Regions from separate parts of the Neobacillus sp. S1115 genome, predicted to be linked through region 2. Evidence: predicted binding sites of a transcription regulator. Region 2 holds the regulator's gene; each other region holds the start of a gene.
The links. The regulator Rex, encoded in region 2, represses fermentation and respiration genes when NADH is low (regulators of the CRP and FNR family bind a similar motif). The targets are predictions, from matches to a motif close to TTGTGAAATATTTCACAA.
Positions count from the first base shown of each region.

Region 1: a site for Rex is predicted at 4,336-4,353, ahead of ACZ5B7_RS29865 (TIGR04190 family B12-binding domain/radical SAM domain protein). Genes of this name have one in related genera too.
Region 3: a site for Rex is predicted at 5,307-5,324, ahead of ACZ5B7_RS30100 (hemerythrin domain-containing protein). Genes of this name have one in related genera too.
Region 4: a site for Rex is predicted at 4,893-4,910, ahead of ACZ5B7_RS29790 (cytochrome C). Genes of this name have one in related genera too.

Region 1 is NZ_AP038275.1:6,147,293-6,155,128, forward strand. It holds gene ACZ5B7_RS29845 (PRK06851 family protein) at 1-410, opposite strand, end outside; gene ybaK (Cys-tRNA(Pro) deacylase) at 551-1,027, opposite strand; gene ACZ5B7_RS29855 (response regulator) at 1,465-2,124, opposite strand; gene ACZ5B7_RS29860 (GAF domain-containing sensor histidine kinase) at 2,099-3,964, opposite strand; gene ACZ5B7_RS29865 (TIGR04190 family B12-binding domain/radical SAM domain protein) at 4,428-6,230, shown strand; gene ACZ5B7_RS29870 (ABC transporter ATP-binding protein) at 6,260-6,967, opposite strand; gene ACZ5B7_RS29875 (ABC transporter ATP-binding protein) at 6,969-7,748, opposite strand; gene ACZ5B7_RS29880 (branched-chain amino acid ABC transporter permease) at 7,723-7,836, opposite strand, start outside.
Region 2 is NZ_AP038275.1:245,977-253,812, reverse strand. It holds gene ACZ5B7_RS01425 (IS3 family transposase) at 400-1,275, opposite strand; gene ACZ5B7_RS01420 (transposase) at 1,287-1,580, opposite strand; gene ACZ5B7_RS01415 (acyl-CoA dehydrogenase family protein) at 1,744-3,357, opposite strand; gene ACZ5B7_RS01410 (DUF4395 domain-containing protein) at 3,484-3,909, opposite strand; gene ACZ5B7_RS01405 (redox-sensing transcriptional repressor Rex) at 4,062-4,715, opposite strand; gene moaC (cyclic pyranopterin monophosphate synthase MoaC) at 4,748-5,236, opposite strand; gene ACZ5B7_RS01395 (ABC-F family ATP-binding cassette domain-containing protein) at 5,399-7,318, shown strand; gene tsaD (tRNA (adenosine(37)-N6)-threonylcarbamoyltransferase complex transferase subunit TsaD) at 7,755-7,836, opposite strand, start outside.
Region 3 is NZ_AP038275.1:6,206,087-6,213,922, reverse strand. It holds gene ACZ5B7_RS30135 (S1C family serine protease) at 1-155, shown strand, start outside; gene ACZ5B7_RS30130 (CxxH/CxxC protein) at 261-452, shown strand; gene rlmH (23S rRNA (pseudouridine(1915)-N(3))-methyltransferase RlmH) at 554-1,033, shown strand; gene ACZ5B7_RS30120 (hypothetical protein) at 1,134-1,292, opposite strand; gene ACZ5B7_RS30115 (ABC transporter ATP-binding protein) at 1,632-2,339, opposite strand; gene ACZ5B7_RS30110 (ABC transporter permease) at 2,343-3,410, opposite strand; gene ACZ5B7_RS30105 (MerR family transcriptional regulator) at 3,594-4,568, shown strand; gene ACZ5B7_RS30100 (hemerythrin domain-containing protein) at 4,678-5,187, opposite strand; gene ACZ5B7_RS30095 (glycine betaine uptake BCCT transporter) at 5,387-6,931, opposite strand; gene ACZ5B7_RS30090 (hypothetical protein) at 6,981-7,646, opposite strand; gene ACZ5B7_RS30085 (SDR family NAD(P)-dependent oxidoreductase) at 7,824-7,836, opposite strand, start outside.
Region 4 is NZ_AP038275.1:6,133,617-6,141,452, reverse strand. It holds gene ACZ5B7_RS29810 (ABC transporter permease) at 1-306, opposite strand, end outside; gene nosD (nitrous oxide reductase family maturation protein NosD) at 270-1,619, opposite strand; gene ACZ5B7_RS29800 (hypothetical protein) at 1,616-2,194, opposite strand; gene nosZ (Sec-dependent nitrous-oxide reductase) at 2,353-4,224, opposite strand; gene ACZ5B7_RS29790 (cytochrome C) at 4,240-4,689, opposite strand; gene ACZ5B7_RS29785 (Crp/Fnr family transcriptional regulator) at 4,973-5,716, shown strand; gene bshB2 (bacillithiol biosynthesis deacetylase BshB2) at 5,773-6,441, opposite strand; gene ACZ5B7_RS29775 (YojF family protein) at 6,478-6,825, opposite strand; gene pdxK (pyridoxine/pyridoxal/pyridoxamine kinase) at 7,148-7,836, opposite strand, start outside.

The DNA of each region.
Region 1 (7,836 bases), 350 kb from region 2:
GTCGCAAAGGCCTCACTGATCTGGTTGGTTAGCTTTTTAATTTCGCCTTTATGAGCACTTAGGGCCTTCGCATCCCATGCCTCGCCCAGATTAATGTATTCTTCCACAGCACCTGGCGCTTTCGGCTCAATGACGTGCGGAGCAGTTCCGTCAACAATGCCCACCTTTAAAGCCGGAATTAGTACGCCATCAATAGAATTATTATCAGATGAACAGTGGAGCAGCTCGATGTCATAGCCTTTTTCCACCCATTCCTGGCCGATTTTTTTCATGAGCGACGATTTGCCCGTACCAGGCCCGCCTTTTAAGATAAACAAACGGTCAAGTCCCTGCAGGTTGGAATCGTACAAATTATGAAATCCCCTGGCTGTGTTACCGCCGGCAAAATAATTTTTAATTTTCCCTGCCATTCATTAACACTCCCTTTTTAAAAATCAACATTGCCATTAGGCAATTTCAATCACAAAGATTAAGTTCACCATATCTTATGCTTTTGTTGTTTATAGGTGAATGCCTATGCGAAAAACTGACTTTTTTTAAAAAGGAAAATTTATTTTATTACATCAGCCAACTCAGCGTCGGTGATTTCTTGTAAGTGGTTCGGTTCGAGCACAATTTGCATGCCTATTTTCCCCGCACTGACGACGATTGCTTCAATTTCTGAGCAGCTTTGGTCGATGAAGGTCCGGTATTGCTTTTTCATGCCGACGGGCGAGCAGCCGCCGCGGATGTAACCGGTCCATTTTTGAATATCCTTCACCGGAATCATTTCGACACTCTTCTCCCCGGCCGCTTTAGCCGCCTTTTTCAGGTTTAATTCCTCGGCAACAGGAATGACAAACACATAAAGGTCTTTGCTTGCCCCTTGCGTGACGAGTGTCTTATAGACCTCTTTCAGATTTCTGCCAATTTTCTCAGCAACGGACACTCCATCAATTTTTCCATCCTTATTTTCGTATGTAAGCACCTCATAATGAATCTTTTTCGCGTCCAAAATGCGCATTGCATTGGTTTTGGCCTGTGCCATTCTAATCATCCTTCTGATTTTTCCTCTATTTTAGCAAAAAAAGAGGTAAATTTTAAAAAAACAGGTCTTCATTATCCAGCTTTTTGGAAATACTTACACCTTTGCTCGATTTACTTTCCTCTTTTTTTAAATACTTACATATATTCCGGATTTACTTTCCACAACTTATAAAATACTTTCCAAATATACCACTTTACTTTCCAACCTAAACTTTTTGACGTGGATGGTAATTGGCGGTTGACGAGTAAATGAAGAAAACGACCTTAAAAAAATGGAAAGTTACCTGTGCCAGGCTGACCGCCTGGCTTTTTTTAGGTTGGCCCGAAATTAGACAATTAAATTCAAAAAAAAGAGAGCTCGCGCGTTGAGCGAGCTCTCTCCTAACAAAACAATTGCAGCCAACCTGGCTTTGTTCTCAGAAAAAATAAATAATACTCCTACGTCAACGGCACAAGCTGATTCTGGACAGCATAAATGACAACCTGGGACCGGCTTTTGACGCCGAGTTTTTTGAATATGTTGGACACGTGGATTTTGACCGTTTTGTCACTGATGAACAGTGTTTGGGCAATTTCCTTGTTATTCATGCCCTTGACCAAGCAGAGAAGCACATCCTTCTCCCGCTCAGTCAGCGTCGAATCCGCAGACTTTTCTTCCTCAGCTGGCTCCGGTTTAGCCGGAGGCTGGAAAAAGCCCAAAAACTTCTTCGTCATTGATGGGTGGATGACCGACTGCCCGTTTGCCACCGCGCGAATCGCATCGATCACATGCTGGGAAGGGGCATCCTTCAGCAAATAACCGTCGGCCCCTTCGCGAATCGCTGACATAAAGTACTCATCATGGTCAAACATTGTCAGAATCAGGATTTTAATAGACGGGTACATTTTTTTTATAATGCTCGTTGCTTCAATGCCATTCTTCTCTGGAATGTTAATATCCATCAATATCACATCCGGCATTGCCTCTTTTACCTTTTCAATTGCGTCATTGCCATTGATGGCTTCCGCAATCACCTCAATATCGGTTTCCAATTCCAAAATATTTTTCAACCCATCCCGTAAAACGGCATGATCATCGACTAGCATAAGCTTGATCACGCAAATCACTCCCTTCAATCCCCATTCTTGGCACCGTTAAGGTTATCTCTGTTCCGGCTCCTTCGCGGCTGTCTACCTGCAGCGAGGCCTGAATTTTATCAGCCGATTCATTCATATGTAATATTCCAAAATGCGGGTGCTCCCGGGCCTTGATCATGGCCTGAAAAAGCGAAAACCCCTTGCCATTATCCTTCACCTTCAAAAGCACATTTTCTTTTTGATAGCTTAACAGAATGTCAATTTTCGAGGCTTCTGCATGTTTAACGGCATTCTGCACACTTTCCTGACAAATATCGAAAATAATTTTTTCAACCATCGAGCTCAGGTGGAATTCCGGACCTCTTGTCTCCAAATTGATATCCAAATTATGCTCCCGCTTGACCGCATTAATTTTTGCAGAAATTGCCAACAATAATCCCACCCGCTCAGTCGGATAAGGTCTTAACGCATAGATGGATTCCCGCACCTCTTTCAGGCTGCGCCTCAGCTTCTCGGTGCTTTCGCCTATTAACCGAAGTGAATCGTCCGGCATTTTCGCAAATTTCCGCTGCGCCGTTTCAAGATTCATAATCGCGCCGGCGAGCGACTGGGCCACCCCATCATGGATATCCCGGGCAATACGATTCCTTTCTTCTAAAATCAACCGCTTCTCCTGCTCGGCAAACAGCCATCTTGTTTTAATCAGGACAGCCAGCTGATTAGCAAGGGTAGCCGCAGAACGCATATCCTCCTCGCTAAAACTGTTGATCCGGCTTCTACCAAAAACAAACATCCCAACCAGCTCTTTTTCTAAAATTAATGGGGCATAAAGTATTGACCCTATTTCCTTCTTAAAAAAAATCCCAGCCGGACTCGGGTCTCTTTTGGCATTATGATAAACGGTTAATTTTGTCATTTTATCCAAGGCGGCAGCCGTTTCCTCCGACATCTTTAAATCTTCCTTGACAGGGCCAGCCGCAAATCGGAACAACCAGCCTTCCGGTGGACGTTTCCACAAAATCCATGCATCAACATCGATAAATTCTTGAAGATTATCTTTTAAAAAAGTTAACCAATCAGACCTCGCAATTTTTTTATTGAGTTCGGATGAAATGCTGAACAACGCTTTCAGCTTCGCCTTTTCCTTTTTTAAATTAGCAATAATCGAGCTTAGCAGGGCCACACAGACCAACGGGATAAAAAAGAAGAAAAAAGAGAAAACATCAATCGTTCCTCGCTTTTGATTTCCCAAAACATGCAACAAAACAATATAACCATAGGAAATAAGAAAACTATAAACCTCAAAGAGCGCTTTCATCTTCCAAATTTTCAGATTATACGTTTGTGGCCTGATAGCAAAAACAAGATCCACAATGAGATTATTCATGAAATAAAAGGGGATGATGAGCAAATTAAAATGGATAATTCCCTTCAGCACCCTTGACAGCCCTTCGATTGGCATCTGCGGATACAGCCACTGGCAAAGCAGATGAGCAATAAAAAAGCTAATGACCTGCATGGCCGGATTAAAGAAAATAATTCGGAGCGGTCGTCTATTCATAATGTTGATAGCTGCAATGATAATCCCATAAAAAACAATCGTATAGGCTAATCCATCCATGAGATATATGGCATAGACCAATGGAAAAGAGATGGTAATATGCCCTTTCCAGACTGGAACAGGAAATAGCTCCACAATAAAGAGAAACAACACCAGCAGTGCCAAAATCATTGGCTCGCGCGGTACCATTAAATTAAACAAGCCATATTGAAAATAAATACACACTCCAAAGACAGAGATAAATAGTAGGAATTGCCTTGATAGCTTCTCTTTTTTTTGCAAAATGCCGATATCGCCCAAAGCTTCCCCTCCAAATTCTGTGACGATTTACTTAATTTTCTGTTTATTCTAGTTTAATGTATTTATAGATTGAAAACAATATGAATGATTGTTCAGTCGGCCAAACGTCCGCAAAAAATAAGGACCCAACCCGGTCTAATGAATCACACTGACCGGACTAAGCCCTCGGCAAACCAGATTGGTTTGATATCCACTATTATGTCATAAACCACTATGCGTTTTCTATTTGGCAAAAGGATTATTCTTGCCTACTACCTTTGTATTAAATTTATTCGGCACAAAGTTAACCAAAATTTGTCACCTGATTGTCACTCTAGCCAACAACTATTATAGTAAACTAAAGTAAACAGCGATAATAACATTAAAACACCTTGTGAATTCCCTCACAAATCCTTTCTTGAAAAAACTTTATATATATACCCCAAAAGGAGTTATTACACTATAAATCAAAGAGGTGTTTCCCATGAAATACGATTTAGTACTGCTGCATGCTCCAAGTGTTTACGATTTCCGAAAAAATCCTTTGCTTGCCGGACCGATCAGTGATGTTGTTCCATCTTCGCCCGTTTTTGAAATGTACCCCATCGGCCTGACGAGCATCGCCGACTATTTGGAACGTTATGGACTCCGCGTCAAAATCATCAATATCGCCAACCGAATGCTCATGAACCCAAACTTTGATGTCGAAAAAAAATTAAAATCGATCAGGGCAAGTGCGTTTGGCATTGACCTGCACTGGCTGCCACATGCCCACGGCAGCATTGAGCTTGCGAAAATCGTCAAACAGCTTCATCCGGACACCCCAATTATTTTTGGCGGATTGTCGGCCACGTATTATCACAAGGAGCTAATTCAATATCCATTTATTGATTTCGTGATGCGCGGGGACTCGACAGAAAAGCTGATGCTGCTGTTGATGAATAAGCTGGAGACTGGAAATACGCATTTCGCGGATATTCCTAATTTAACGTGGAAAAAGGGCACCGAGACTGGCTATAATCCGTTAACGTACGTGCCAAAGGACCTCGATGATATTGATGTTCCGGGGTACCGCTACACCATTCGGTCCGTTTTTAAATACCGAAATTTCCTCGACCCGCTGCCATACAACGGCTGGCTGCAATATCCGAACACCGCACTGTTGACCGCACGCGGCTGCACGCAAAACTGCCTGATTTGCGGCGGTTCAAGAGAGGCTTATGGGCAAAACTGCAACCGTCATACGCTAGCATTGCGGTCACCGAAAAAGCTCGTCGAGGATATTCAATTTATTTCCCGGTTCAGCCGCGCGCCGATTTTTATCCTCCATGATCTAAGACAAGGGGGACAAGAATATGTTGAGGAATTTTTTAGCCGGTTGAAAAAATTGAAGCTGAAAAACGAAATCGTCTTTGAGTTATTTCAATATGCGGATGAAGAATTTTTCCGGCTGATGAATGAAAGCGTTCCTCATTACAGCATTGAAATTACCCTCGAAACCCATGACGAAAAAATCAGGAAATATAACGGAAAATTCAGCTGCTCAAATGAAAAGGTGATCGAAACACTGCAGTTCGCTCTCAAAAATGGCTGTAAAAAAATTGACCTGTTCTTTATGGTCGGAATCCCTGGGCAGACGTATGAAAGTGCTGTCGAAAACATTGAATTTTGTGAAACCATCCACCTGGCCAGCGGGAAGGACCCAAGAATCTTTTACTTCGTTGCCCCGCTCGCACCATTTTTGGATCCGGCGAGCCCGGCGTTTGAGCACCCGGAAATCCATGGCTATAAAAAATTGTGCCAGACACTCGAAGACCATCGCAAGGCCATTACCCAGCCGTCCTGGAAGCATATGCTTAGCTATGAAACAGAACATATGACGCGTGAGACAATCGTTGGGGCCACCTATGAAGCCGCACAACGGCTGAACGAATTCAAATTAAAATACCAGCTAATTGATTTAGCCGGCTACCAGGATATTAAAGAGAAAATTGAAAAATCGAGGGCTTATATTGGAAAAATCGACCAAATTCTATCCCTTCCGACAGAAAAACAAACTGAAGAGCTGGCTAAGCTTGCCAAAGAAATTGAGGAACTAAACTATTACAGCATTTGCGGCAAGAACGAGCTAAAGTGGGAGGTCCAAAAGAATTATGCTAATTTCTTCTCGCTTGCGTTAGTAGGGCTCGAGCAATTGTATGTCGAATACAAAAGCAAAATCAAGCACTCATTCCAGCCGAAACATCGTTTTCAATTTACACTTGATTCGGACCAGCAAAAGGTTTAAAGGTACCGGAGTTCACTCCGATACCTTTTTTAATGCCCGCCGAGGTAGGCTTTTCTAATTTGGTCACTGGCACTGAGTTCTTCAGCTAAACCAGAGGCAACTATTTTTCCTGTTTCAATGACGTAGGCGCGGTCAGCGATGGATAACGCCATGTTCGCATTCTGTTCAACCAGCAGGATCGTTGTTCCCGTTTTATTGATTTCCTCAATAATCTGGAAGATTGTTTTGACCAACAGCGGTGCAAGACCCATGGAGGGCTCGTCCAATAAAAGCAGCCTAGGGCGTGCCATCAGCGCCCGGCCCATTGCGAGCATCTGCTGCTCACCGCCTGAAAGTGTACCAGACAGCTGCTTTTTGCGCTCCAGCAGGCGCGGAAAGAGCTGATAAATTTTTTCAAAATCCTCCTGAATACCCTTCCTATCCTTGCGCAAATAGGCGCCAAGCTCCAAATTTTCCTCAACCGACATATTGGCAAATACGCGGCGGCCCTCTGGAACCTGGGAGATCCCGCGCTTCACAATCAATTGCGGCACCTTGCCGGCAACATGTTCGCCTCCAAACACAATCTCGCCAGTCTTCGGTCTCAAAAGCCCGGAAAGGGTCTTTAATAGCGTACTTTTACCGGCACCATTCGCACCGATCAGCGTCACAATTTCACCCTGGTTAATATCGAGGGATACTCCTTTTAATGCATGGATATTTCCGTAATAGACATTAATATCGTTGACTTTAAGCATACTAAGAGACCTCCTCGCCAAGGTACGCTTCGATGACTTTTGGATTGTTGCGGATTTCCTCCGGAGTACCATCGGCAATTAGCTGTCCATGATCCAGTACATAGATTCTTTCACAAACACCCATGACAAGATTCATATCGTGCTCGATTAACAGAATGGTTAACGAGAATTTTTCGCGAATTAACGCAATCAGGTTCATCAGTTCATCAGTTTCCTGCGGATTCATCCCTGCTGCCGGCTCGTCCAAAAGCAATAGCTTAGGATTTGCTGCTAATGCCCGGGCAATTTCCAAGCGGCGCTGCTGCCCGTATGGCAGGTTCTTCGCCATTTCATGCTGGACATTATCAAGCTTAAAGATTTTTAAAAACTCAATTGCCTTTTCTTCCATTTCCCTTTCACCGGAAAAATGAGAAGGAAGGCGGAAGATTGAACTGAGAATGGAATGCTTCGCAAGCGAATGATAGGCAACCTTAACATTATCGAGTACCGATAATTCCCCAAACAAGCGGATGTTTTGGAAGGTACGGCTGATTCCTTTTTTGGTAATCTTATAAGGCGCATGCCCGTTTAATTTTTCACCGGCCAAAGAAATTGATCCCTCGGTTGGAACATAAACACCTGTTAACAGGTTGAAGAATGTCGTCTTGCCGGCACCATTTGGCCCGATCAGTCCGACGAGTTCTCCCTGCAAAAGCTCTAGGTTGACCCCGGATACAGCCTTTAAACCGCCAAAGCGGATGCCTGCGTTCTCTACTTTAAGCAACTGTGTTTTTGTTCGCATCATGAGACCCTCCTTGCGCGGATTTTTCCAGCTTGAAGAAAGACGTAATTTCCTTTGTTCCCATCAATCCTTGCGGACGGAACAGCAT
Region 2 (7,836 bases):
TTGGACCAATGAAAGCCATTTTCCTTTCTGAATCCACTTAAAAAGTCCTTCATTCGGCTAATGAAGGACTTTTCCCTTTCAGCTTTCACTCTTAATGTTCTTCATCCCGCCTATCAAGGACATTTCCCTTTCCGAATTCACTCAAATTGTCTTTGATACCGCCTATCAAGGACATTTCCCTTCCCAATTTCACTCAAATTGTCTTTGATACCGCCTATCAAGGACATTTCCACTCCTGATTTCACTCAAATTGTCCTTGATTGGTCTTCTGTCAAGAAAGTGGACAGTAAAATTTAAGACTTTTAGAAACCAAACCACTACCGCACTTCGTTTGGTACGGTATTAGAAATGATCAGTCGAAAAGCATGACTGCTCATTTCCTAACACCAAATGGCTATATTATGAGGTATATGCAACTTCATCTTGCCGGTGGTTTCTCTCGAATTGATTCGGTGAATTGTGCCCTAAAGTAGAGTGTTTTCGTTTTTCATTATAAAAACTATTTAAATAATGATTAATGGCTTTTACGGCTTCAGCCCTGGTCTTAAAGCGTCTTCTGTAGATCAAGTCTTTCTTGATTGTGGCATGAAAAGACTCAATACATGCATTGTCGTAAGGATCGCCCTTTCTGCTCATACTGATATGCATGTTTTTCCCTTTCAGGATGTCGATATAATCATTTGAACAATACTGGGACCCACGGTCCGAATGATGGATTAACCCTTCACTAGGCTGCCTTGTAACAATCGCCATATTTAATGCTTGTATGGATAGCTCCTTTTTCATATGTGAAGCCATACTCCAGCCTACGATTTTTCTTGAGAATAGATCCATAACGGATGATAAATAAACCCAGCCTTCAAGCGTCCAAATGTACGTAATGTCAGTTACCCATGCTCGGTTGGGCTTTTCAACATTAAATTGGCGATTAAGCAGGTTAGGATAAATGTGTAAATCATGATTTGAATTAGTAGTAATGACAAACTTTTCTTTTGGTGTGGCTGTTAAACCCATCTCTTTCATCATACGTGCAACCGTCTTTTGAGAAATGGTATAACCCCACTCCACCAAGTCGGCATGGACCCTGGGGCTCCCATACGTACCATAGCTCTCGTGAAATGATTTACTTATTTTTTGCTTGATTTCTTTACGGTAGGCATCTTTCTCAGATTGAGGTTTATTCTGGATCCTTAGCCATTTATAATAGCCACTTGATGATACTTTAAGAACTTTGCACATCTTCGCCACAGCGTGCTCATCAGAGTGGGCTTGAATGAACGTATAAATTACGCTTGGTTTTTCGTGAAGATGTGCATGGCCTTTTTTAGAATTTCGTTTTCCTCTTTCAATTTTTGTATCTCTTTCTCGTGTTGCTTTTTCAGTTTTTCAAGTTCTGTGGGTGTAAGATAGTTTTCTCCAGCTTTCCCAGCACTTGTTTTAGTCCTGTAAGCTGCCACCCATCGACTAACAGTTTTAGGGGAGATCTCGAGTTCAAAAGCTACCTGGGAGGCTTTTTTCCCCTCCTCAACGATTAACTTTGCAACATATTCTTTATACTCTTGAGAATGATGTTTACCCATGTGAACACGTCCTTTTAAATGATGATTGTATTATAATCTAAATCTCATTTTTACGTGTCCACTTTTTAGACTAACCTCATGATACCTCCTATCAAGGACATTTCCACCCCCAATTTCACTCAAATTGTCCTTGATACCGTCTATAATGTTACGCCCCGCTCCATTAATTGACCTCTTTTAGAGCTATCAGCTGGTAAGCCTTAAAGAAGGAGTCACAGAACGCATCCCATTCTTCCGCGGCTTCCATCGATGCTTCACTTACTTCTCCTAAAACAGGTCTTTGCAGCAAGTCCTCTAGTTGGTCCGTAAACTTTTTAATCGTCTCTGAATCGGCTCCCTCAAGAACGCTTGCCACAAACTCGGCAGGTGAATACCAATCAGAAACCCTGCCCAAATCGCGGTAAATTTGCGTTAACAGCAGATTACGCGGTCCCTCCCACTGTTCGTTTACGACCACATCGCGGAAGATACGCGGCAGCGACGAAAATTCCTCCATTACTCCATGGCCGGCAAACACGGAGATAGCCTCCCGTAAAATTTCCGCTCCCTCATTCGTTGCACAGATTTTCTGCAGCAAGACAAGTTCACGCAGATTAAATAACTTTTTCCTAACTTCAATTGGATGGTCCGATTTAATTCCTGGATTAAGCGGCTTATCCAACTGCAAGAAAAGATTATAGATTTTGAATGCCCCCGCCGTCGTTCGCTCAGCGGCATGCTGGATTCGTTTCAACTTGCTTGCTGCGAGTGGATAGTCTTTTACCTTCTTCCCAAAAACACTTCGGAAATCACTGTACAAATTTGCCTCCCGAGAGGCCCTCAGCATAAACCCAGCACAGGCAATCCCAATTTCCAACCGCGACAAGGTCAATACAATTCCGACTGCAACTGCAATCCCCTTATCCTTTGGACCGATTGGATAGGCACGCGCCCCCTTATATTGAATCTCCCCAGTTGGCAGCTCGGCTGTTCCCAGCTTCCATTTGATCCGATTAATCTCGTACCCGTTGCGTTTCTCCTTCTCCTTATCCCCCGGAAGCCAGGATGGTACGATAAATGTCGAAACTTTGTCAGTTCCCGATATTTTTGCCGTCACCACAGAATAATCGGCATGAGCCGCAGAACAGAAAAACTTATTCCCATACAAACGATAACACTTGCCTTCCGGAACCGCCTCCAAAACATTAGCCGGCAAATCAGAACCACCCTGGATTTCTGTCATAAATTGAGCGCCAATGGCAAATTCGCCGTTTAGCCCTTCTTTTGTATGATGTAATATATCTTGAAGTTCTGGATATTCTTCATCCGGAAATTGGTCAAGCAAAGCCACTAAACCATGTGTACATGTCAGCGGACAGGTCACTCCTGCCTCACCCAGCTGATGGATCAGCATTCTTTTCACAAAGCTTTCCCAAGGTGTCATGTTACTGGAAAAAAGACCTTCTCCGAAAATTTCATTCTCTAATTGATGAACTTCTTGAGGACGAACAATCCGGTCAATCCGATGATTAAAAGCATCAAAGTGAAGCATATAGGGGCGGACTTCCGGTCTGGCAATTCTTTCGGCTAACCGGTTCCATTTTGCAGATACTATTGGTGAAAAGGATAATAGTTTTTCGTGGATTTGGCTGTGCTGAGAACCCGTAAATTTCTTGACCACTTTTTGTAAAAACGGTTCATCACGGTACCAATCAAGGTTGTCACGTTTTTCGAGAAATTCATCAAAGCTGTAAGAATTTTTTCCTCTTGCTTCTGTCTCTTGGGAAACAAGCTTCATAAAAACGCCACTCTCCTCATGAATGATAATTCATAATTTTCAATTTAATTTTAAATGTAAGGATATGGAAGCGTCAAATATAAGCAGAAAAACAAAAAAAGAGGCTGAATAATTCAGACCTCTCCTTTATTGGTGCGCCCTTCTATAACGGTATTGGTTCCACTGAAAATGAATAAAGCATCCGATGCAAAAACCTAGAATTGCCACAAAGGCAGCCACCGCGACAAGAATCGTGAACACATAGCCAACACCATTCCATCCCAGCAGGAATCCTACAAATCCAATTCCCAAACACGATACGGCAATTTTTTGATTAAATTGCTGCTGCTCCCAATCCTCAGGGATATAAGCCTTTGGGTCCTTTCTTAAAAATAGTTTTGCTATTTGCATAATCGGATTAAATTCGAATAAAAGACCAGACATACCGGCAACAAATGGTACTAACAAAAACCATTCCTGTCCGGATAACCATGTTAACACAACACTTAAAACAATTGTCCACTGGTTTGTTTTCACGAGCGGACGTGGGATTGAACGAACTGTTTCTGTCATTTTAATCCCAACCTTTCCTATTGGATTACAATAATTACTTGTGTAATCATTTTACCCGCTTCAACTCCTTTTGTATAGTGATCTGTTTAGGAAAAATGTTTCAAAACGAAAAATGGGCCTCTCACCATTTTGGCGAGAAGCCCATTGATTATTTATTCTTCTACTTCGTCGTTTGGATAATGCTTTAAAAAGTAAACAAGTGATTGCAGCTCCACCGCCAGGTCAATATGATGCACGCGGATCGATGAAGGTACATTCAGTCTCGCTGGTGTAAAGTTTAAAATCCCTTTTACATTCGTTTTCACAAGCTTATCTGTAATCTGCTGTGCAACCGGGGCCGGCACCGTCAAAATCGCCACCGAAATATTTTCATCGATCAAATACTGTTCTATATCGTCCATCGAATAAACGGGAACATCGCCTATCGAACCGCCAATTTTTCCGGGGTCCACATCGAAGGCGCAAGCGATTTTTGTATTATTATTTTTTAAAAAATTGTAGTGTAAAAAGGCTGTGCCGAGATTACCCACCCCGATTAACGCTACCTTTGTTAATTCATCTTGATCAAGTGTTTTCCGGAAAAACGATAACAAATAGTTTACGTTATAGCCGTACCCCTTTTTCCCAAGGGCCCCGAAATAAGAGAAATCCCTGCGAATAGTGGCCGAGTCCACCTTTACTGCTTCACTCAATTCTGCAGATGACACCCTCTGCTTGCCAGAAGAATGAAGGTTTTGTAAAAATCGATAATATAAGGGCAGACGCTTTGCTGTTGCCTGTGGTATTTTCATCGTTTCATTGGACATATTTCTCCCACCCTTCAATTTTAATGGATATATTAGATTTCTCTTCTAAAATCACCGTTTTTGCCGCCGGTTTTTTCCACCAGAAAGGTTGGTCCAATCACCATCCCTTTATCAACTGCCTTACACATATCATAGACGGTCAGGGCACAAACAGAGGCGGCTGTTAGCGCTTCCATCTCAACCCCCGTACTGCCTTTGGTTTTCACTGATGCAGCAATATGCAGTGTATATTGTTCCTGCCCGGCCTGCTCCCACGAAAAACTAATATTGATACCTGTTAATGGAATCGGGTGGCACATTGGAATGATATCCCATGTCTTTTTCGCTGCCATCACTGCAGCAACCTGGGCAACTGCTAAGACATCGCCCTTTTTCATTTCGTGGTTTGTGATTTTTTCATAAATTTCAGTGCTTACTGTTATGCTAGACTGGGCAATTGCCGTGCGTGCCGTTTCCGGCTTATCGCTGACATCGACCATCTTGGCCCGGCCTTCTTCATTAAAATGAGTAAATTCAGCCATAAAAAAATCCTCCTACAAAAAATAATACAATATTTTTATGTCCATGTGTGTGAAACTTTGAACTATCAGTATATTTTTTTATAATTCCATTAAAAATTTCACTTCATTGCCGACATTCGGGTAATACGGTAAACTAGTCGTAAGGTAATAGAGGTGAAAAAAATGATTTTATTACAGGTTAACCAATTACAAAAATATTATGGTGCTGAACTTATTTTATCGAATATAAAACTGGAATTACAAACCCGTGACCGTGTTGCCCTTGTCGGACGCAATGGAGCGGGGAAATCAACGTTATTGAAAATCATCGCCGGCGAAATGGGCTATGACGGCGGCGAAATCATCAAACCAAAGGATGTTACCGTTGGTTATTTGGCGCAAAATACGGGTTTGGAGTCCAATCTGTCCATTTGGGAGGAAATGCTGACGGTTTTTGAGAACCTGCAGGCGATGGAAAAATCGCTCCGGAAGCTGGAGAAGCAAATGGCCGATCCTGCTGTTTTCGGAGACCCAGGAAAATACGAACGGGTATTAAAGGAATATGATGAATTGCAAATAAAGTTTAAAGAGCAAGGCGGCTATCAGTATGAAGCCGATATCCGCTCTGTATTGCATGGGTTAAATTTTTCCGATACTACGTTAATGATTTCAAGTCTAAGCGGCGGACAAAAAACGCGTCTTGCGCTAGGCAAGCTATTGCTGACAAGACCTGATATTTTAATTTTGGACGAGCCAACCAACCACCTGGATATCGAAACCCTTTCCTGGCTGGAGCAATATCTGCAGGGCTATGATGGCGCGATTTTAATTGTTTCGCATGACCGCTATTTTTTGGATAAAGTGGTTACAGAGGTGTATGAACTATCACGCCGCCTGATTCAGCGATTTACCGGTAATTATAGCACTTATCTTGAGCAGAAAGCTGCCAATTATGAACGCGACATGAAGCTTTATGAAAAGCAGCAGGAGGAAATTGCCGCGTTAAAGGATTTCATCCAGCGCAACATCGCACGGGCCACTACTACTAAGAGAGCGCAAAGCCGTCGGAAGAAGCTTGAAAAGATGGAAGTCATGGACCGCCCATCAGGGGATGAAAAATCCGCTTCTTTCTCATTTGAAATTGAGCGGCAAAGCGGCAATGATGTACTGACTGTTGATTCTCTTGCTGTCGGCTATGATGGAGAGAAGGTTTCCGAGGATATTTCCTTTCGTGTGTATAAAGGCGACAGCATTGCCCTTGTCGGCCCTAACGGAATCGGGAAGTCGACCCTTTTAAAAACAATTATTAAAAAGCTTCCCGCTTTGGCTGGAACTATTCAATACGGAACCAATTTGTCCATCGGGTATTACGATCAAGAACAAGCCAACCTAACCTCCAATAAACGGGTCTTAAACGAACTATGGGATGAATATCCACTGAAACCGGAAAAGGAAATCCGTACGGTGCTTGGGAATTTCTTATTTTCCGGTGACGATGTGCTTAAAAACGTTTTGTCATTAAGCGGCGGCGAAAAAGCCCGCTTAGCCCTTGCCAAGCTAATGCTCGAGAAAGCAAATTTATTAATATTGGACGAACCTACCAACCATTTGGATTTGGACAGCAAGGAAGTACTTGAGAATGCCTTAATTGATTATCCAGGTACTATTTTGTTTGTCTCACACGACCGTTATTTTATTAACAGAATCGCAACCAAGGTACTAGAATTGAGCCCCACGGGCAGCACTGAATACCTCGGCGACTACGATTATTATGTGGATAAAAAGCTGGAGCAGGAGGAACTTACGGCACTCGCATTGGCTGCCTCCCAGAAGAAGGTTTCTGCTTTAGAGCCTGCTGAAAAAAACAGTTATCAACAGGATAAAGAAACGAAAAAACTGGAACGCCAGCGAAAACGCAAATTGGAAGAAATCGAGGAACGCATTTCGGAGCTTGAAGAAGAGATTCAGAATTATGAACAGCAATTATGCGAGCCAGAAGTTTTTCAGGACCATGAAAAGGTTTTAGAGATTAATTTAAAAAATGAAAAGGCTAAGACCGAGCTTGACGAATTAATGGAAGAATGGGCCGAGCTGGCAGAATAATGTGGATAACCGGACTGTTGGAGTCCGGTTTTTTGTTGTGCTTGTAATCCAAAAGGCCTAATTTTCCACAGAATTATTCACATTGTAAATGCCATTATTTCAGTTATCCAATTAACTTTTCCACATTATCCACAAAAAAATGTCGATTTATCCACATTATCAACATTACCCACTGAATTATCCACAAGTCATTTGAATTTTCCACTTTTTCAAAAAAATCTTATCCACAAAATTGCTATTTTTATATTAGCCAAGTTTAATCAAATGTTTGTTTAACTCTTAAAATGCCTATATTTTAAGCATTTGCCGTTTTCAATCAATCGTTTGATTAGTTTATTGCCCATATCAATTAAACGTTTGATTAGTTTATCAACCAAATCAATCAAACGTTTAATTAGATTTTTTTATTAAAAAAACCCTTCCTTGTTAGGAAAGGTCAGGTGTTATATGTTTCAATATCCAATCCAGGTATTGCGTTTAATGATAAGTCTCCTCTAATACCTTTTTCAAACATGACA
Region 3 (7,836 bases), 290 kb from region 2:
TTGAAATGGACGGACAGAAAATTAATGATGTCATTGATCTAAGGAAGCATTTATATCAGGTAAAGAAAATCGGTGAGCAGATGATGATTAAATTCTATCGGGACGGCAAGCTCAAAGAAGTAACGATGACATTGGCTAGTGATAAAACTCAATAATGCTGTTGATTTAGGGAAGTGATAATTCACTTCTCTTTTTCTTTTTGCTATGATAAATGAGGCTTTTAGCTTGTTTTGAACACATTGGTTTGGTAAAAGCTATAGATGATTGAATATTGTTCGGGATGGTGTAATAAAATGATTTATTGTTGTGAGGAACATGTGAGTGAGGCAATGGATACAATTTTGGAGGAATATGAAACCTATCCAATTTTAAATAAATTAGGTGTGGATAATTTATCAACAACCTGTGAATATTGTCGAAAACAGGCTGTATATATTGTGGGGAACAAATGATTCCATACAAGATGTGGATAAAAATTGTGAATATGTGGATAACTTCTGTGGATAAGTTGTTTGTAAACTGTTTGTAATCAAATGTTAAAGGGTTGTGGATTGTGAATATCTCTATTATTACGGTTGGTAAACTGAAAGAAAAGTATTTGAAGCAGGGAATTGAGGAGTATTTAAAAAGATTATCGGCCTATGCGAAAGTAGAAGTCGTCGAGGTTGCCGATGAGAAGGCCCCGGAAGAATTAAGCGAGCTGGAAATGGTGCAGGTGAAACACAAAGAAGGTGAACGGATTTTGGGGAAAATTAGTCAGGATACATATGTGATTGCGTTGGCGATTCAAGGGAAAATGCAATCATCGGAAGAGCTGGCAGATACTTTGGATAAGCTTGCGACTTATGGAAAAAGTAAGATAGCTTTCGTAATTGGCGGATCATTGGGGTTAAGTGATGAGGTGGTAAAAAGATCGAACGAACAGCTGTCCTTTTCACCGATGACTTTCCCCCATCAGTTGATGAGGTTGATATTGGTTGAACAGATTTATCGGGCGTTTCGAATTAACCGAGGAGAACCTTACCATAAGTAAATGAGGCTTTGGATATTAGGAGATTATATAGATAACGAAAAAGCCAATGTTCAAAACATTGGCCTTTTCGTTATATGTTTAAAATGAACCAGCCTTAATCTTATGCTGATTCCTGCTGAAAACAAGGATCATTGAAGTATACAACTTCAGAAAGAACGTTATAGCCCTTCATTTTTTTGAGAGTCTCTCTTGCTTCTTGTTCTGTTTTAAATTCAAACATAGAAATATTTGAATCTAAATAACAAGTTATAATCCACATAAAAATTCCTCTCCTTATTTTTAAGTTATTTCTGTCCTGCAGACAGAGACTTCTATAAATATGCTCCGTTAAGTTAAACCTTGCTTTCATAAGGTTTTAATCCAAGGCTTAAGGAAGTAATTATCAATTGCTACAGACCAATCATAAAGCAATAATGAAAATAAATAAAATGCAAAAAATATATAATAGGTTATAAAAAAATTTTATATGTTGAATTTGGAGGTAAATAGTGGATTATCGTGATTGGGTAATACTGAGGTCTACTGGATTTATAGGTGTACTCGGATTAGGTCATAATCTCAAAGGAAAGGCTTGGTAAAAACCAAGCCTTTGTCAGTCTTATAGTTGTGCCTTTTTGTTCATTTTGGAGGACTCCTCTGAAACTGCTGAAAGGACACCATCCGTCATTCGGTAGACTTTGTCGCAATAGCCGACAAGCCGAATATCGTGCGTCACTACGATGGTTGTCGTTTGTTTCTGCTTCGTGACTTTTTTCAGCAGCTCCATGACTTCATAGGCACGGTCTGAGTCAAGGGAGGCTGTCGGCTCGTCAGCTAAAATAATCGAAGGGTTGCTGTACAGAGCCTTAGCGATGGCTACACGCTGGCGTTCCCCGCCGGATAAATCGGATGGATATTTCATTAGTAAGTCACTAATTCCCAACTCCTCGTACAGTTGATTCCGCTCCATTTTTGACATATTTCCCTTTTTTACTTTGTCTAATAGTTTCAATTGATTGGCCACGGAGAGGAATGGGACTAGGTTCGACGCTTGTAACACAAATCCGATTTCCTTGAGTCGGATTTGTGAACGTGCCTTTTCATTCAACGTGGTTAGGTTTTGGCCATTGATGACTACATCCCCTGAGGTTGGGGTTAATAACCCCCCGACAATCGTGAGAAAGGTACTTTTTCCAGACCCCGAAGGGCCAATAATTGCTATCAACTCGCCTCGGTGGGCAAGAAATTCTGTTTCCTTTAAGGCTTCCACTTTCTTATGGCCACTTCCAAAACTCTTCTCTACTTGATGTAACTCCAACACTGCCATGGTTTATCCTCCTATCGCTTTCAGTGGGTCAATTCGAACAATTGTTAAGACTGAGAAAACGGCACCAGCAGTGGCAACAACCATTAGAATTAAGCCATAGAAGACCATCAAGGCCAGGTCAAATGAAACAGGAACCGCTGCCGGTAAAAAGGCTCCTGAAATGAGTGTGAAGGCAAACCCTGCCGCCGTTCCAATGAACGCTAAAATAAAGGTTTGGGCTATAACAGACCAAGATAAATAAGAGCTGGAAATACCTTGCGCCTTCATGACCCCAAACATACTAATCTTCTGCACGGTCAGCACATACAAGAAAATGGCGACAATGACGGAAGAAATAGCAAAGAGGAAGTAAATCATGAAATTTAAGGTGAGTTTTTGTTCAGTGTAACCCGGTAGATTTTGAATGAATGATTCAATTTCAATGGAATTCAGATCATCATTTTGGGTGAGATTTGAAATAGAAGCATCCTGAACAACAATTCCGTTAATTTGATCTTGTTTCTGATCGGCTGCTTCACCGAACTTGACTTGGTGGAAGGTTGCAAGATTCGCATATAGAACAGGTGCAGCATTAAATCGGGCATGGTCTGTAAATCCAACAATTGTTAATTGTTGATCACTGGAGGACAGTGATAATGTATCACCTAATTTGAATCCCTTGTCTTTGAGTGAACCGTCAGCAATCACTTCATTTGCTTTTTTAAAAGCTCTGCCTTCCTCCACATTTGGCATTAGAAATTCACCTTTGTTAATACCAAAGAGAGAGATATTTTGCTTGTTATCGCCGTTGCTGGCAATTGCATTTTGCTGACCGATTACCGCCGTTTTTTTCGCTTTAATGTCGTTTAGCTGATCGATTGACATGGATGATTGATACAAGCTTTTATCTGATTCCTCGGTAAGGATAATCGCTGTCGCTCTCCATTTATCAACCGCCTCCCTATTCAGACTGGCGAGACCAGTTGCAAGTCCAGAAAGAAAAAAGACAAGATAGGAAACGAGCATTAAAATCCCCGTAATCAAAGTGAAACGAAGTTTATTTTTTTTAATTTCCTGCCAGGCTAAAAACACCCCGTCACTCCCTTTCTCGAAAGTATTAAATTCCAATTTTACTTAATTATTAACGGAGATAATCTTTTTTGTCAAATGTTTGTATAATAAAATATACAAAACATTATACAAAAGTTCTGGGATTTTATAATAACTGAGGGAACTTTTTATCTTCAATCTTTGTATAACGTTTATGGGGTAACGTTGTACAAAGTACAGAGATTCGATATACTAAGTATGGCTATGGGGGACGGACCAGGTATTAAGGGGATGAAATGGATGTATCAATCTGATGAAAAAGGACTATTTGCAATTCAACAAGTTGCAGATATGACCGGATTATCAAAACAAGTGATTAGAAAATGGGAAGAGCGTTATGGGATTATTCAACCGAAGCGATTGGAGAATGGTTATCGAATATATAGCCAACAGGATGTCAAAACGCTTTTAAAAATCAAACTACTTTCGGAACAAGGCCACTCGCTAAAACAAGCCGCCATGCTTGCAAAAGAGATTGATGAAAACCCAGTACCGGTACAAATGGAGAATTCCCCCCGTTATGAGCAATGGAATGAGTATGTCCTTCAGCTTCTGGAAAAAGGCAGGCACTGTGATGAAATAGAATTAAATTTTATCTTAAAACAAGCGCTTCATCATGTAGGGATAGAGCGTTTTCTAACCACTATCGTGGTACCTTTTTTAAAAGAGGTAGGAATAAAGTGGGAGAGTCATGAGTGGGATGAATATCAGGAATCTGTATCGAGTCTGGTAGTACGAGATTTCTTGGTTCAAATTCGACGAAATTATCAATATCGGGAAAATGCTCCATTCGTTCTCGGAGCATGTCTGCCAACTGAACAACATGAAGTACCACTGCATCTGATCCTATTGCGTTTCATGATGAAGGGATGGAAAACTCAGTTAATCGGGGCTTCTCCTGCACCAGGTGCGATTGAATCATTGGTTTGCAAGTTAAAGCCGGATGTCGTTCTGTTGTCCGCTACAACCGCGATACCATTTGAAACAGATCCTCAACTGCTGCAGAGATTGGATCAATTTGCTGAAAAGCAAACCGACATTGCCTTTTACCTTGGTGGTCAAGGGGCAGTCACTTATCTCTCAGACTATAAACCACGGGCGATTCATGTGACAAATTCCATTAATGACATATTAAAATAAAACACTTTTTATTACCATGAAAAGGTAAAATCAGAGGCCCTATCCAAATTAAAACTGGATAGGGCCTTTGATTTAGTGGATTAATGTTTGGTCAAAAACCGCTGCTTGCTTATCGCGTCTGAAGCAGTCGTTCAAGTTCCTCTTTCTCGCCAACCGACAGTATATTCTCTGCCAATGGAAACAGCATTTTTTCTTCTTTAGCAAAGTGTTGTGTTAAGGTAGCAAGCGCTTGGACAGCGTAAACTGTAATCGATTGCGCATCGTCTTCATTAATATCCAAGCCAGTCAGGGCGGCTTCAGTTAGAAAATCCTTTAGATGCTGCTCTGCCTTATCATGTTCATATTCCATCGTTTCGATTGTTCTGTCATTCTCCCCGAGGCGGCGGGTCATCATAGGGAACAATCCTTCCTCTTCACGTTTGGAATGTTCCATCAGATTATCATGGAAAGACAAAACCCGCTCGTACAATTTCGCAAATAGACGTACCACAGCAGAACCTGAATTGAATTCTATCTCTTCAGAAATCTCAGAGATAAAGTCCATATCTGCCCGAAGCGATACATGCTCGTCCTTTAATTGTTGCAGCGGGGCACTTAATACAACTTTCGAAGCCTCCATCGTCAAACCCCTCCTCATTCTTCCTTCACCATGCATCTGAGAATCTTATAAATCCATGATGGCTTCAAGTCACATCTCATTACCACTTCTTAAAGCATACGCTAAAAGTGCTGATAATCTTGTGATATTTATCATAAAAAACATAGGGGGAATTCGGTCTGAAGGAGTCTTTTGCCGAACAAATTTACTTATTATTTAATCAACTATTTTCGTTCTTTAGGCTATAGTGCTGCGCACTTCTTTTATTGCCTTGTTGCATTTCAGCTTCCTTTTTTAGGCCTGTCAGCAAGGAGTAGCACATGGCGAGCATGATTATGGCAAATGGAAGTGCGGCTGCAATGGAAGCAGTTTGCAAAACCTCCAAACCGCCCGCGAGCAGCAGAACAGCAGCTAAAGCAGATTGGATGACACCCCATGTCATTTTTATTTTGTTAGAAGGATTAAACGTTCCACCTTCACTAAGCATCCCCAATACAAAGGTCGCGGTATCGGCAACAGTTATATAATAAATAGCTACTACCGCGAAACCTAAAATGCTTAACAAGGAACTTAATGGCAGGTGGTCGAAGAAAATAAATATGGACAAGGACACATTTTCGGCGATATGTTTTGCCAAATCATGGTTTCCAGAATGTTGAACAAGCTCAAGTGCTGAACCGCCAAAAACGGACATCCAGAGACAGGTTCCAAGTGTCGGAACAATCAAAACGCCAATAACAAATTCCCTTATTGTCCTCCCTCTGGACACCCGGGCGATAAACATGCCGACAAATGGCGCCCAGGCTATCCACCAAGCCCAGTAAAACAAGGTCCACGAAGCAATCCATTTCTCACCTTTTCCAAAAGGACTTAACCGTAAACTCATATGTATAAAGTCACTTAAATACAGGCCTGTTGTATTAAAAAAGACTTTAATAACGGTTAGGGCTGGACCGACAAACATAATCAGCACAAGGATTGCCACTGAAAAGATGATGGCTGCATTGGATAAGTATTTAATTCCTCTTTCCAGGCCTGTATTAATGGAAATAATAAAAAGGACTGTTGCGACCACAATGACAATCAACTGGATAAATAATGTATTAGGAATGCCAAATATGTCATGCATACCTGCAGTAACCTGCATCGCCCCAAGCCCCAAGGAGGTTGCAATTCCAAAGACTGTTGCAAAGATGGACAGGATATCAATCGTTTTGCCAATCGGGCCGTAAATCCTGTCGCCCAAAATTGGATGGAACGCTGAACTGATCGCTGCAGGGAGCCTTTTATTATATTGAAAAAAAGCAAGGGCTAACCCAATAACAGTGTAGATGGCCCATGGGTGCAGGCCCCAATGGAAAAATGTATATTTCATTGCGGTGTTGGCTGCGTCAATCGTATAACCTTTCCCGTACGGAGGAGCTGTGTAATGGGTTACTGGTTCAGCGACGCTCCAGTATACAATTCCGACCCCCATACCAGCACCGAACAGCATTGCCAGCCAAGAAGCGGTAGAGAAATCAGGCTTATCAGTTCTCCTTCCCAGCCGGATATTCCCATACTTTGAAAACAACAAGTAGATAGAAAAAAAGACAAAGAATAGAGTGGCACCGAGATAAACCCAACCCAGGTAATCAATGGAGCCATTATAAACGGCGTTGGTAACTTTGGTAAGATTATCTGTAAAAAAAACTCCCCAGATAATAAAAATGAGGGTCAGCAATAAAGAGATAATAAATACACTATTTTCTTTAAACTTTTCCATGGAAACCTCCTGCAATTGATGAATACTTATTTAAATAGATTTAGCTCGGTCAGTTATTAAAAGGGTTGTATTGAAATTCCCACCTATCCGTATTAATCAACTCTTCATGCGGCACCTCTAACCCGCCGCCAAGATAAATGGTTTGCCCTTTAATCGCAATCACCATAGCCTCTATTAATACATCACTATCCTTCTTTTTATAAATGTCTCCCAACTGTGCCGATAACTCCCCATATGGATGAACAATTTGCGGGAGGGTGTCATCCAAGCCTTCTTCAAGATTTGCAATGTCTTTATAATCGATAGGATGACTGTCGGGTGCACGGCCAGGTACCATCAATAAATATTCGTTATGCTTGATACCATCTAAATCGCTTGTAATGACCCCTTTGTTATCAACAGTTTCAACCACTTCAATTTCATTTAAAGAGTAATGATCCAGGGTATCGGGGGCGGGATTATTAATTAAAATATAGTCTCCAGCTTGAGGTCTTTGATTGTTCCGGAGTGTGTATACTTTATGATCAAAAATAAAACTGTCATTTTCCTTCGGTATATATCTCTCCACACTCGCTGCATTGGTTATGTGCTGTGTTAAATCTCTTAGCTTTATAAGATGAACGGAGAATTTATACATTGGTTTTACACCATATACCTTGTGTAGCTCATTGTTAAAGTACACAAATTGCCCTTTTCTTACTTGATACAGTTTCACAGCTAAATCTCCCTTCAATTATAGGTAGTATAGGATTCATCAAACATTGGAATTTGGAAGCAACGTTTTCTTCTTTAGGATGGCTTTTTTTAGAAAAAACTATTATCTATGTAAAATAGAAAAGGCTGAAATATACAGATATAAACTGTATATTTCAGCCTTAAATGGAATGTTTCTTTAATATGTTTGA
Region 4 (7,836 bases), 360 kb from region 2:
ATAAAGCCCCATGTTTTTTCTTAGCAAAAAGCTGCCATAGCTGTCCTGCTTCGTCAACAGCATGATTAAGGTCTTTTGTTCTTTTTCTTGAAAAATCGAAAACGCACCGATAAATAAACATAATATCGGAATGAAATAAATAATTGTATCAAACAAATTGATTAGCAGAATATAAAAGCCTTTATCGAACGAAAGGTCAGCGGAACGGAATAAAATACTGATTGAAATCAGCACTATGATACTTAAACTTAGCCATAGGCCTTTACCCCTTATATTTTCCTTCCATTCTTTCCAAATGTAATGCATATTCGCTGTCTCCCCTTTATCAAGACCAGCACGGCGGCAAGTGCGATTCCCAAACCGAAGAAAATGGCGGAAGTGGAACGCCTGCCTTTTTTCGGCACGAGCGGGTGCGGGTCCTTAAACATAACTTCATCTTCATTAAGGCTGGCGTTGATTTTTTCATAGATGGCAATCGCCGGGCTTTTTAAAAAGAAATTGGTTAATTCCTGATCCTCAATCAACTGATGGAGGGCTGAACGGTAGGTTATTGGAAAATCCCCAATTCTGTCTTGGTTTAAATCGGTGAGCGGGAAGGCGGAACCCCAATCATTGCCTTTGCCCTTTTGGCTCCAGACATTGTGCTCGCCTTTGCCGCCAATCGTGACAGCAGGGATTGTATTTTCAGAGATTTGGTTTAATGTGAAAATCTGGTCATTGGAACTTGACCACAGTTCAACGCCAATTTGGTTGCGAATGATTTTATTGTCTTTAATCAGATTCCGCGTTGCTTGGTCAATGTACAAGCCGCGTTGGTTCATATAAAACGTATTGTGTTCAATCTGGTTATCATTGGCCTGCATTAGCAATAAACCAAATGATTTGTTTCCATAGTTGACGATAAATCGGTTGTCTGTAAGGGTAAGGCCGTTGGAATTCATAATGGCGGCGCCGCCCTCATTCATTGTAAAGGTATTTCGTTTAAATGTATTTTCATCGGAGTACATATAATGCAAGCCGTACCGGGTATTGCTGATGCTATTGTCGAAGCTTTTATTGTGGCTGGAATAATCAAAGAACATGCCGTCCCGGGTGCCATCAATTGTATTATGGGAAAGCAAATTATTTTCGGCGTACCAAACATGGAGCCCGTTTCCCTGGGCAGCAATTTCTCCCTTTCCCATACCCTTAATATTGTTATAGCGTACAATATTGTGGTGAGCTTTGCTTAAATAAATACCGTGAAAGGAATGGCGGATGGTAATGTGCTCAATCACGTTGTTATTGGTATAAACCTTAATGGCCGCGTATTCCTCGGAGGAGTTGCGGTCCATGCTGCTGCCAGACACGGTAAGGTTTTTCAAGCTGACATGAGCCGCTTTAACGGAAATCACGTTGCCGGTTCCGTCTCCTTTGATCACGGTGTTTTTCGAACCAATGATCGTCATTGGTTTCTTGATGACGATATTGCCCATATAGGTTTGATTGTCAAGCTTCAATACCGCCCCCTCTTTCATGGAGTCGATTTTTGCCTGCAAATTATCGGCTGCCATCTTTCCCTCAGGTTTGAAAAATAACACTAGAGAAAAAACAAGAAACAGGAGCGCTGTTTTTTTCATCTTTTTCGATCCTTCCATACCGGAATTAGTAATAAAATAAACGCGGCAATCACGAAGTAAACGCCTGTACCTAAGATGCTATGGGTAGTAAAGTTTGCCACTGTGTTTTGGCCGATAATCGGCGGAACAAACGGGTCCATATGGATCGGTGCTTTAGGGTCCAAATTGGTTCCATACTTTTTTAAGGCAGAATGGAGGTCCAATACCCCGGCAAGTCCGCCGATCACAAATACACTAATTAATCCGTAAAGAACTTTTTTATTGCGGAGGATGGCTGTAATCAGAGTGAGCAGCGCTAATCCGCTAATAAGGTAAATCAAGTATCCCAGTTCTGGGAAATTTTCTGCGCTGAAATTGGACATGCCAATATAGTGGTTAAGCCCATTAATAATATCAATTTCACCTTTTAGCTTATTGGGATAGACAATAATATTCAAACCTTCGGGATATTGCGGCGCATAAAACAGCATCTTCCACCACGGGAAAAATATCGAGATGACAATTAATACGGCTGAAAGTCCGATTAGCAATGCAGATGTAATCGATAATTTATTGCCTTTTTTACTATCATTCAAGTTAACCATTCCTTTTATGCTTAATAAGACGGAGAGGCCGCCTCCTTCAAGGCCGGCCCTCACATAAAGAGGGGCCGGCGCTTTTCTTGAGACAGCCTCGCCCAAAAGTTGAAAGTTACTAGCTTTTTAAGCGAAAGCCTGTGCCTCGCGGTAGTCCGTTAATTTTTTGGTTTTACCAAGAAGTAGCCGTTCATTTCTTGGTGCAGAGCCGAGCAGAAGTTTGTGCAATAAAGCGGGAAGGTACCTGCTTTATCAGCGGTAAACTCCATTGTATTGGTTTGGCCAGGCTGAACTTCCATGTTTAAGTCATAGCTGTTAATCGCAAAACCGTGGGTAATATCTTCATCGAAATCGATATTCGTCAAATGGATGAAGACATGGTCACCTTGGTTCACTTCAATGACGTCAGGTCGTTTTGACTTACTGTCGAAGATGAATCTCGAGCGCATCGCAATTCCGTACACATGGACTTCATTGCCGTTGCGGACAATTTTGGTGTCACTTTGTTTATAGACTGCATCCTTATTGTTTGGATCCTTCGGATAAACGTTAATCGTTTTGATTTTGTCGGCTTTGATCATCTGTGCATAGTGCGGCTCAGGGTCAACCGGTGCTGATTGAACGACTTTCATTTTGCCGCTGATGTCGATTAGCTGCATCGATTCTGGATGAGAAGGTCCGACCGATAAATAGGTGTCTTTGGCAATCTTGTTCAAGGCAATCAGCCATTTTCCATCAGGTGCAACGGTGTCGCCTTCAGCAGCAACAGAGTGGCCTGGGGAATACTGAACAGGCACGCGGTCCAAAGTTTTACCGGTTTTTGGATCCCATTTTACAATTTCTGAAGAAATGAACATGGTTGTATAAGCCATGCCTTTGTCATCAAACTGTGTATGAAGTGGTCCAAGTGCGTTTTCTGGGTTCACTTCACGTTCCATTACGGATTCATATTTTAAGATCGGAATACCGTTGCGGTCGCCGGCAAATTCTTTCTTTTCGATGGCCTTAAAGGCTTTTTCGAATGAGAATACAGTCATCGCAGGAGCAAGCTTGCCGGAAGCGATGAAATATTTGCCGTCTGGGGTTACGTCAACACCGTGCGGCGATTTGGCAACCGGCACTAAATAAATGCCGCCTTTTTCTTTTTCAGGGAAAATCATTTTTTGACCGCCAACATCCTCGTACTTGCCTTCCTTGACCATCTTCTCAAGCTCTTTCCAGTTGAACAGAACGATGTAGTCACGGTCAGCCTGTGAGGCATTGACTTCCATTGTAGTTGTTGCTTCTTCCGTATTGTAGGTTGTCATCACAGCCCAGTCTTTTGAACTCTTTTTCCCAGCATCAGAAAGGTCATAGGACCAAGGTGGAAGGGCCACCTGGTAAGCGATGTTCAGCTTTACATTCTTTTCGTCAAAGGTTACGGCTGACATCACACCGCGGTATTTCTGGCTGTAATCATCTAGAGATTCATATTGTTGTCCAAGCGGCACGGCGAAACGTGTCGGGAGGAACATATACTCGGTATTTTCCGTTACAAACGCGGCACAGTGCGGGCCGGCTGTGTTTGGAACATTAAGGATGTCTTTTGTTGTAAAGGTTTTTAAATCAACGACTGCGGCACGGCTGTTGCCGACATCAGTGGCAAACATCCATTTGCCGTCATAGTCGCCGTTTGTTTCCGAGAAAGCAGGGTGGTGAAGGTCACCCCAAGTATAATCACCCATCATTTTCTTGGAATGCTCATCAAAGCCATAGCCAGTAGCGGAATCCGGAGAAAAGACCGGAATTGTTCTGATTTTGCGCATCGAAGGCACACCGTAGATAAACATTTGCCCGGAGTGGCCGCCGGATGCGAATAAATAATAATCATCTTTTTTGCCAAATGGTACATAAACCTTTTCGGCATTGCTCTTGTTGCTGGCGTTTGCGGCCTCAGTCTTCGTGTTGTTCGACGAAAAATCAGCGAACGACAGTGTTGCTGCAGCAAACCCGGCTAGCAGGCCGGATGCGATTGGAACCCATTTTTTCATTCGGTTAACACCACCTTATTTTTCAGATGCCTGCTTGAGCAGGTCTAGTACTTGCTTTTCTTCTTCTTCGGTTAATGGATTTTTGCCGATAACACCTGACATAACAGCGGATGTAGGCTGTTTTAAGAATTCCTCAATTGGTTTGCCGTGCTTGCCTTCAACGTTTACAAAGGCTTGGGAAAGATCCGGTCCGACTGCACCGCCTTTTATGTTGAGCGCTTCCACGCTATGGCAGCCAAGGCATCCCTTTTTATTAAGGATGTTATCGTCATTCGCGCTGGAAGTTGAGGCTGTTTCCTTAGGTTTGCTGGAATCATCCGCCGCTTTTTCCTTCGAAACAGCCTGGGCGGTTTGCGGTGCCTTTCCTGAGTCACTGGAGTTCCCCATGATGACATCAAATACTAGATATCCAAGCCCGAAGCCGAGCACAAGGCTAATGGCAAAACTAATAAGAGCTTTTTTCAAATTTGTTCCCCCTCCTTTTAGTCAATTGAACAGTTTCATCCTAATTCATTAAATTTTGTAAATTTGTGACGTTCGTCACACGAAATGAAGGGTTTTTGAACGTTCTGTGAAAGGGCCCCAAAAGCATATATCTAAAGCGTTTTTTTAAAAATGAACGTTCTGTGAAAAACAATTTTTCCATGATGTATTTGCGATTTGCAGTATTGTGACCCTTTTCACTTCTATAACGTGAGAAATAGCTTACAATTAGAGGAAAATAAGCCAGGTAAAGGTGGTGGGAAGGTTGGAGCGCATCAAAAAATTACTGGAGCCGAATTTATCAGTGATTCAGGAAGTCGACAAAGAAGGATTACTTCGAAAAATTGAGATTTTTAAAGACTTATCCCCGAAATCGCTAAATATCATTGAAAGGCGGATTCAAACGCTTGAAGTGAAAAAAGGGATGCGGATTATCAAAGAGGATGAGAAGGCAAAAGGAGTCTTCTTCATTCATTCCGGGTCGGTTAAGCTCGCCAAACAGGATGAGAACGGGAATGAAATTATCGTTTGTGTGAAGCAGCAAGGGGATATTTTCGCCGAAGCATGTTTATTCACACGGAAGGAAGAATGTTACCCGGCAACAGCAACGATGCTTGAGGATGGCCGGCTGTTCTTTTTGGATAAGCAAGAGCTCGAGCAGGATCTTTACCAATATCCGGAGCTTTCTATGCAAATGATCCGCTATATGAGCGATGCTTTAAGAGAAATGACCTCACAGTTAAGGGATGTGGTCCTGCTCGATGTTTATGCAAAAACGGTAAAGATGCTGGAGCGGCTCGGACGGAAGTTTAACCCAGACTTCAAACGCTGGGAAGTTGAAATACCGTTAACCGTACAGGAATTCGCCACCGTCGTCGGCACCTCGCGTGAAAGCATCAGCCGTGTCTTCTCCAAACTTAAAAAAGAGGAAATGATTGATTTGAAATCGCGGAAAATCATCATCCTTGACTGGTGCAAATTCTGCACGCTGCTCCATAAAGAATATTAAAAGGAAAGGGACCTGTCACCACTCTAAAAGTGGAGATGACGGGTCCCTTTATATATTTAATCAAATTTGTACGTCCAAAAGCGCTCGTTGTTGATCCAGACCATAATTTGTGGGTCTTGGTTTTTTAGTTTTTCGGACACGTCGGCAAACATTTGCTCCGTTTGCGAGCGGTGTGCCTTGATGGCGGCTAGCTTTATTTCGGCGACAGGGCTGATATTATTAATGATGTCAGCTTCACCAAGTTTTTCAATACAATCGTTCGAGAAGGCAACGCAGTGTAAGGTTGGCCGTGCGGCTTCAGGAAGCCTTTCGACAGCGCGGACGACGGCCGCGCCGGTGGCGTCATGGTCGGGATGTACAGCATAGCCGGGATAAAAGGTGATAACCAAAGAAGGATTCAGTTCATCAATCAAGGCGGACATAACGTCGGCCAGCTTTTCTTCATCCTCAAATTCTACAGTTTTATCGCGGTAGCCGAGCATGCGTAAATCTTGGATGCCTAAAGCGCGGGCAGCTTCCTTTAGTTCCGCTTTTCTGATTTTCGGGAGATTTTCCCGATTGGTAAATGGCGGATTCCCCATATTGCGGCCCATTTCCCCAAGGGTTAAGCAGGCGTAAGTAACAGGGGTGCCATTTTTGATGTGGGTGGCTATTGTCCCGGATACTCCAAATGCCTCATCATCCGGATGTGGAAAGACAACTAGGACATGGCGTTCTTTTTCCATTTTACATTCTCCTTTCAGGACTGACGCATGAAACCACTATTCAAAGGGAGTCGGGCTGATTTCCAATGCGACGGCTAGTTTCCCTTCATTGTCATGGCCGGCAAGCAGCAGCCGTCCCAGTTCATCGATTTCAAAATGAGTGATGCCCTCAGCGTAAATCCAGCCAAGGTTAATTTTTAAGCCCACCCGGTAAGGACCTTTTCCGGTGATTTTCCCTATTTCATATTGGACTTTGGCGTTTCGGATATAAGCGCCTGCCGAAAAGAATGATTGATCGCGATGTGATGCATAGGCACCGTTTGTGGTTTCAAGGTGAATATATACTTCTTTATTTACGAAGCTATTAATGGCTTCCTGTACTTGATTGGTGTTCACTAGTTCCAAGCTGATTCCTCCTTCCCGTTATTTCTTATAAAAAATAGGATTTAGTCTACGAGATATTTTTCTTTAAGAATGTAACTATCATACTAAAATTGGATAAAAAATGCGAAATGAATGCTCGGTTAAGAGTTGATTTCCGCTCCGGGCACTCGCTTTCCGCGGGGAGGTCCTGGAGCCTCCTCGGCGCTGAAAGCGCCTGTGGGGTCTCCAGTGACCTCTCTATCCCGCAGGAGTCGAGTGCCCTCCGCTCCAATCAACAAGTTTAGCATCATTTCACATTTTTAAAGAAAAAAGAGCCGAACGTCGTGTTCAGCTCTTTAGGAAATTATTCTGCGCAGTCTTCGCAGTATTCGGTTTTGCTTTTTGAACTGCGGTAGGCGCCGTGCCAGGTTGGGCCGACGTATTCGTTGAGGCGGAAGCCCTGTTCGATGGCTGCGGCGATAAAGTCTTTCGCCACTTCGACTGCTTCAAAGACGGATTTTCCTTTCGCAAGTTCAGCTGTGACCGCAGATGAGTAGGTGCAGCCGGCGCCGTGCGTAAAGGTTGTATTATATTTTGGTGATTCGTAAATTCGGAATTCCTTGCCATCATATAGAAGGTCGACGGCGTTTTCCTCAGATTGAAGCTTGCTGCCGCCTTTGATTAGGACATTTTTTGCCCCTAGGTCGAAAATTTTTACAGCAGCTTCCTTCATTTCTTCCACTGTCTTCGGCGTTTTCATGCCGGCAAGCTGTCCAGCCTCAAACAGATTTGGTGTCACTACCAAACAGCGAGGCAATAAAAGCTCACGCATCGCATCGGTCGTTTCCGGGTTTAACACCTCGTCCTCGCCTTTACACACCATGACAGGGTCAATCACAACCCGCTCCAATTTGTGCGCATCGATTGTTTTCGCGGCAATCTCAATCAGTTCAACTGTGCCCAACATCCCTGTTTTCATCGCATCGATGCCAACAGAAAGGACGGTTTCCAGTTGCTTTTCAAGAACATCTGCCGCAATTGGGAACACATTAT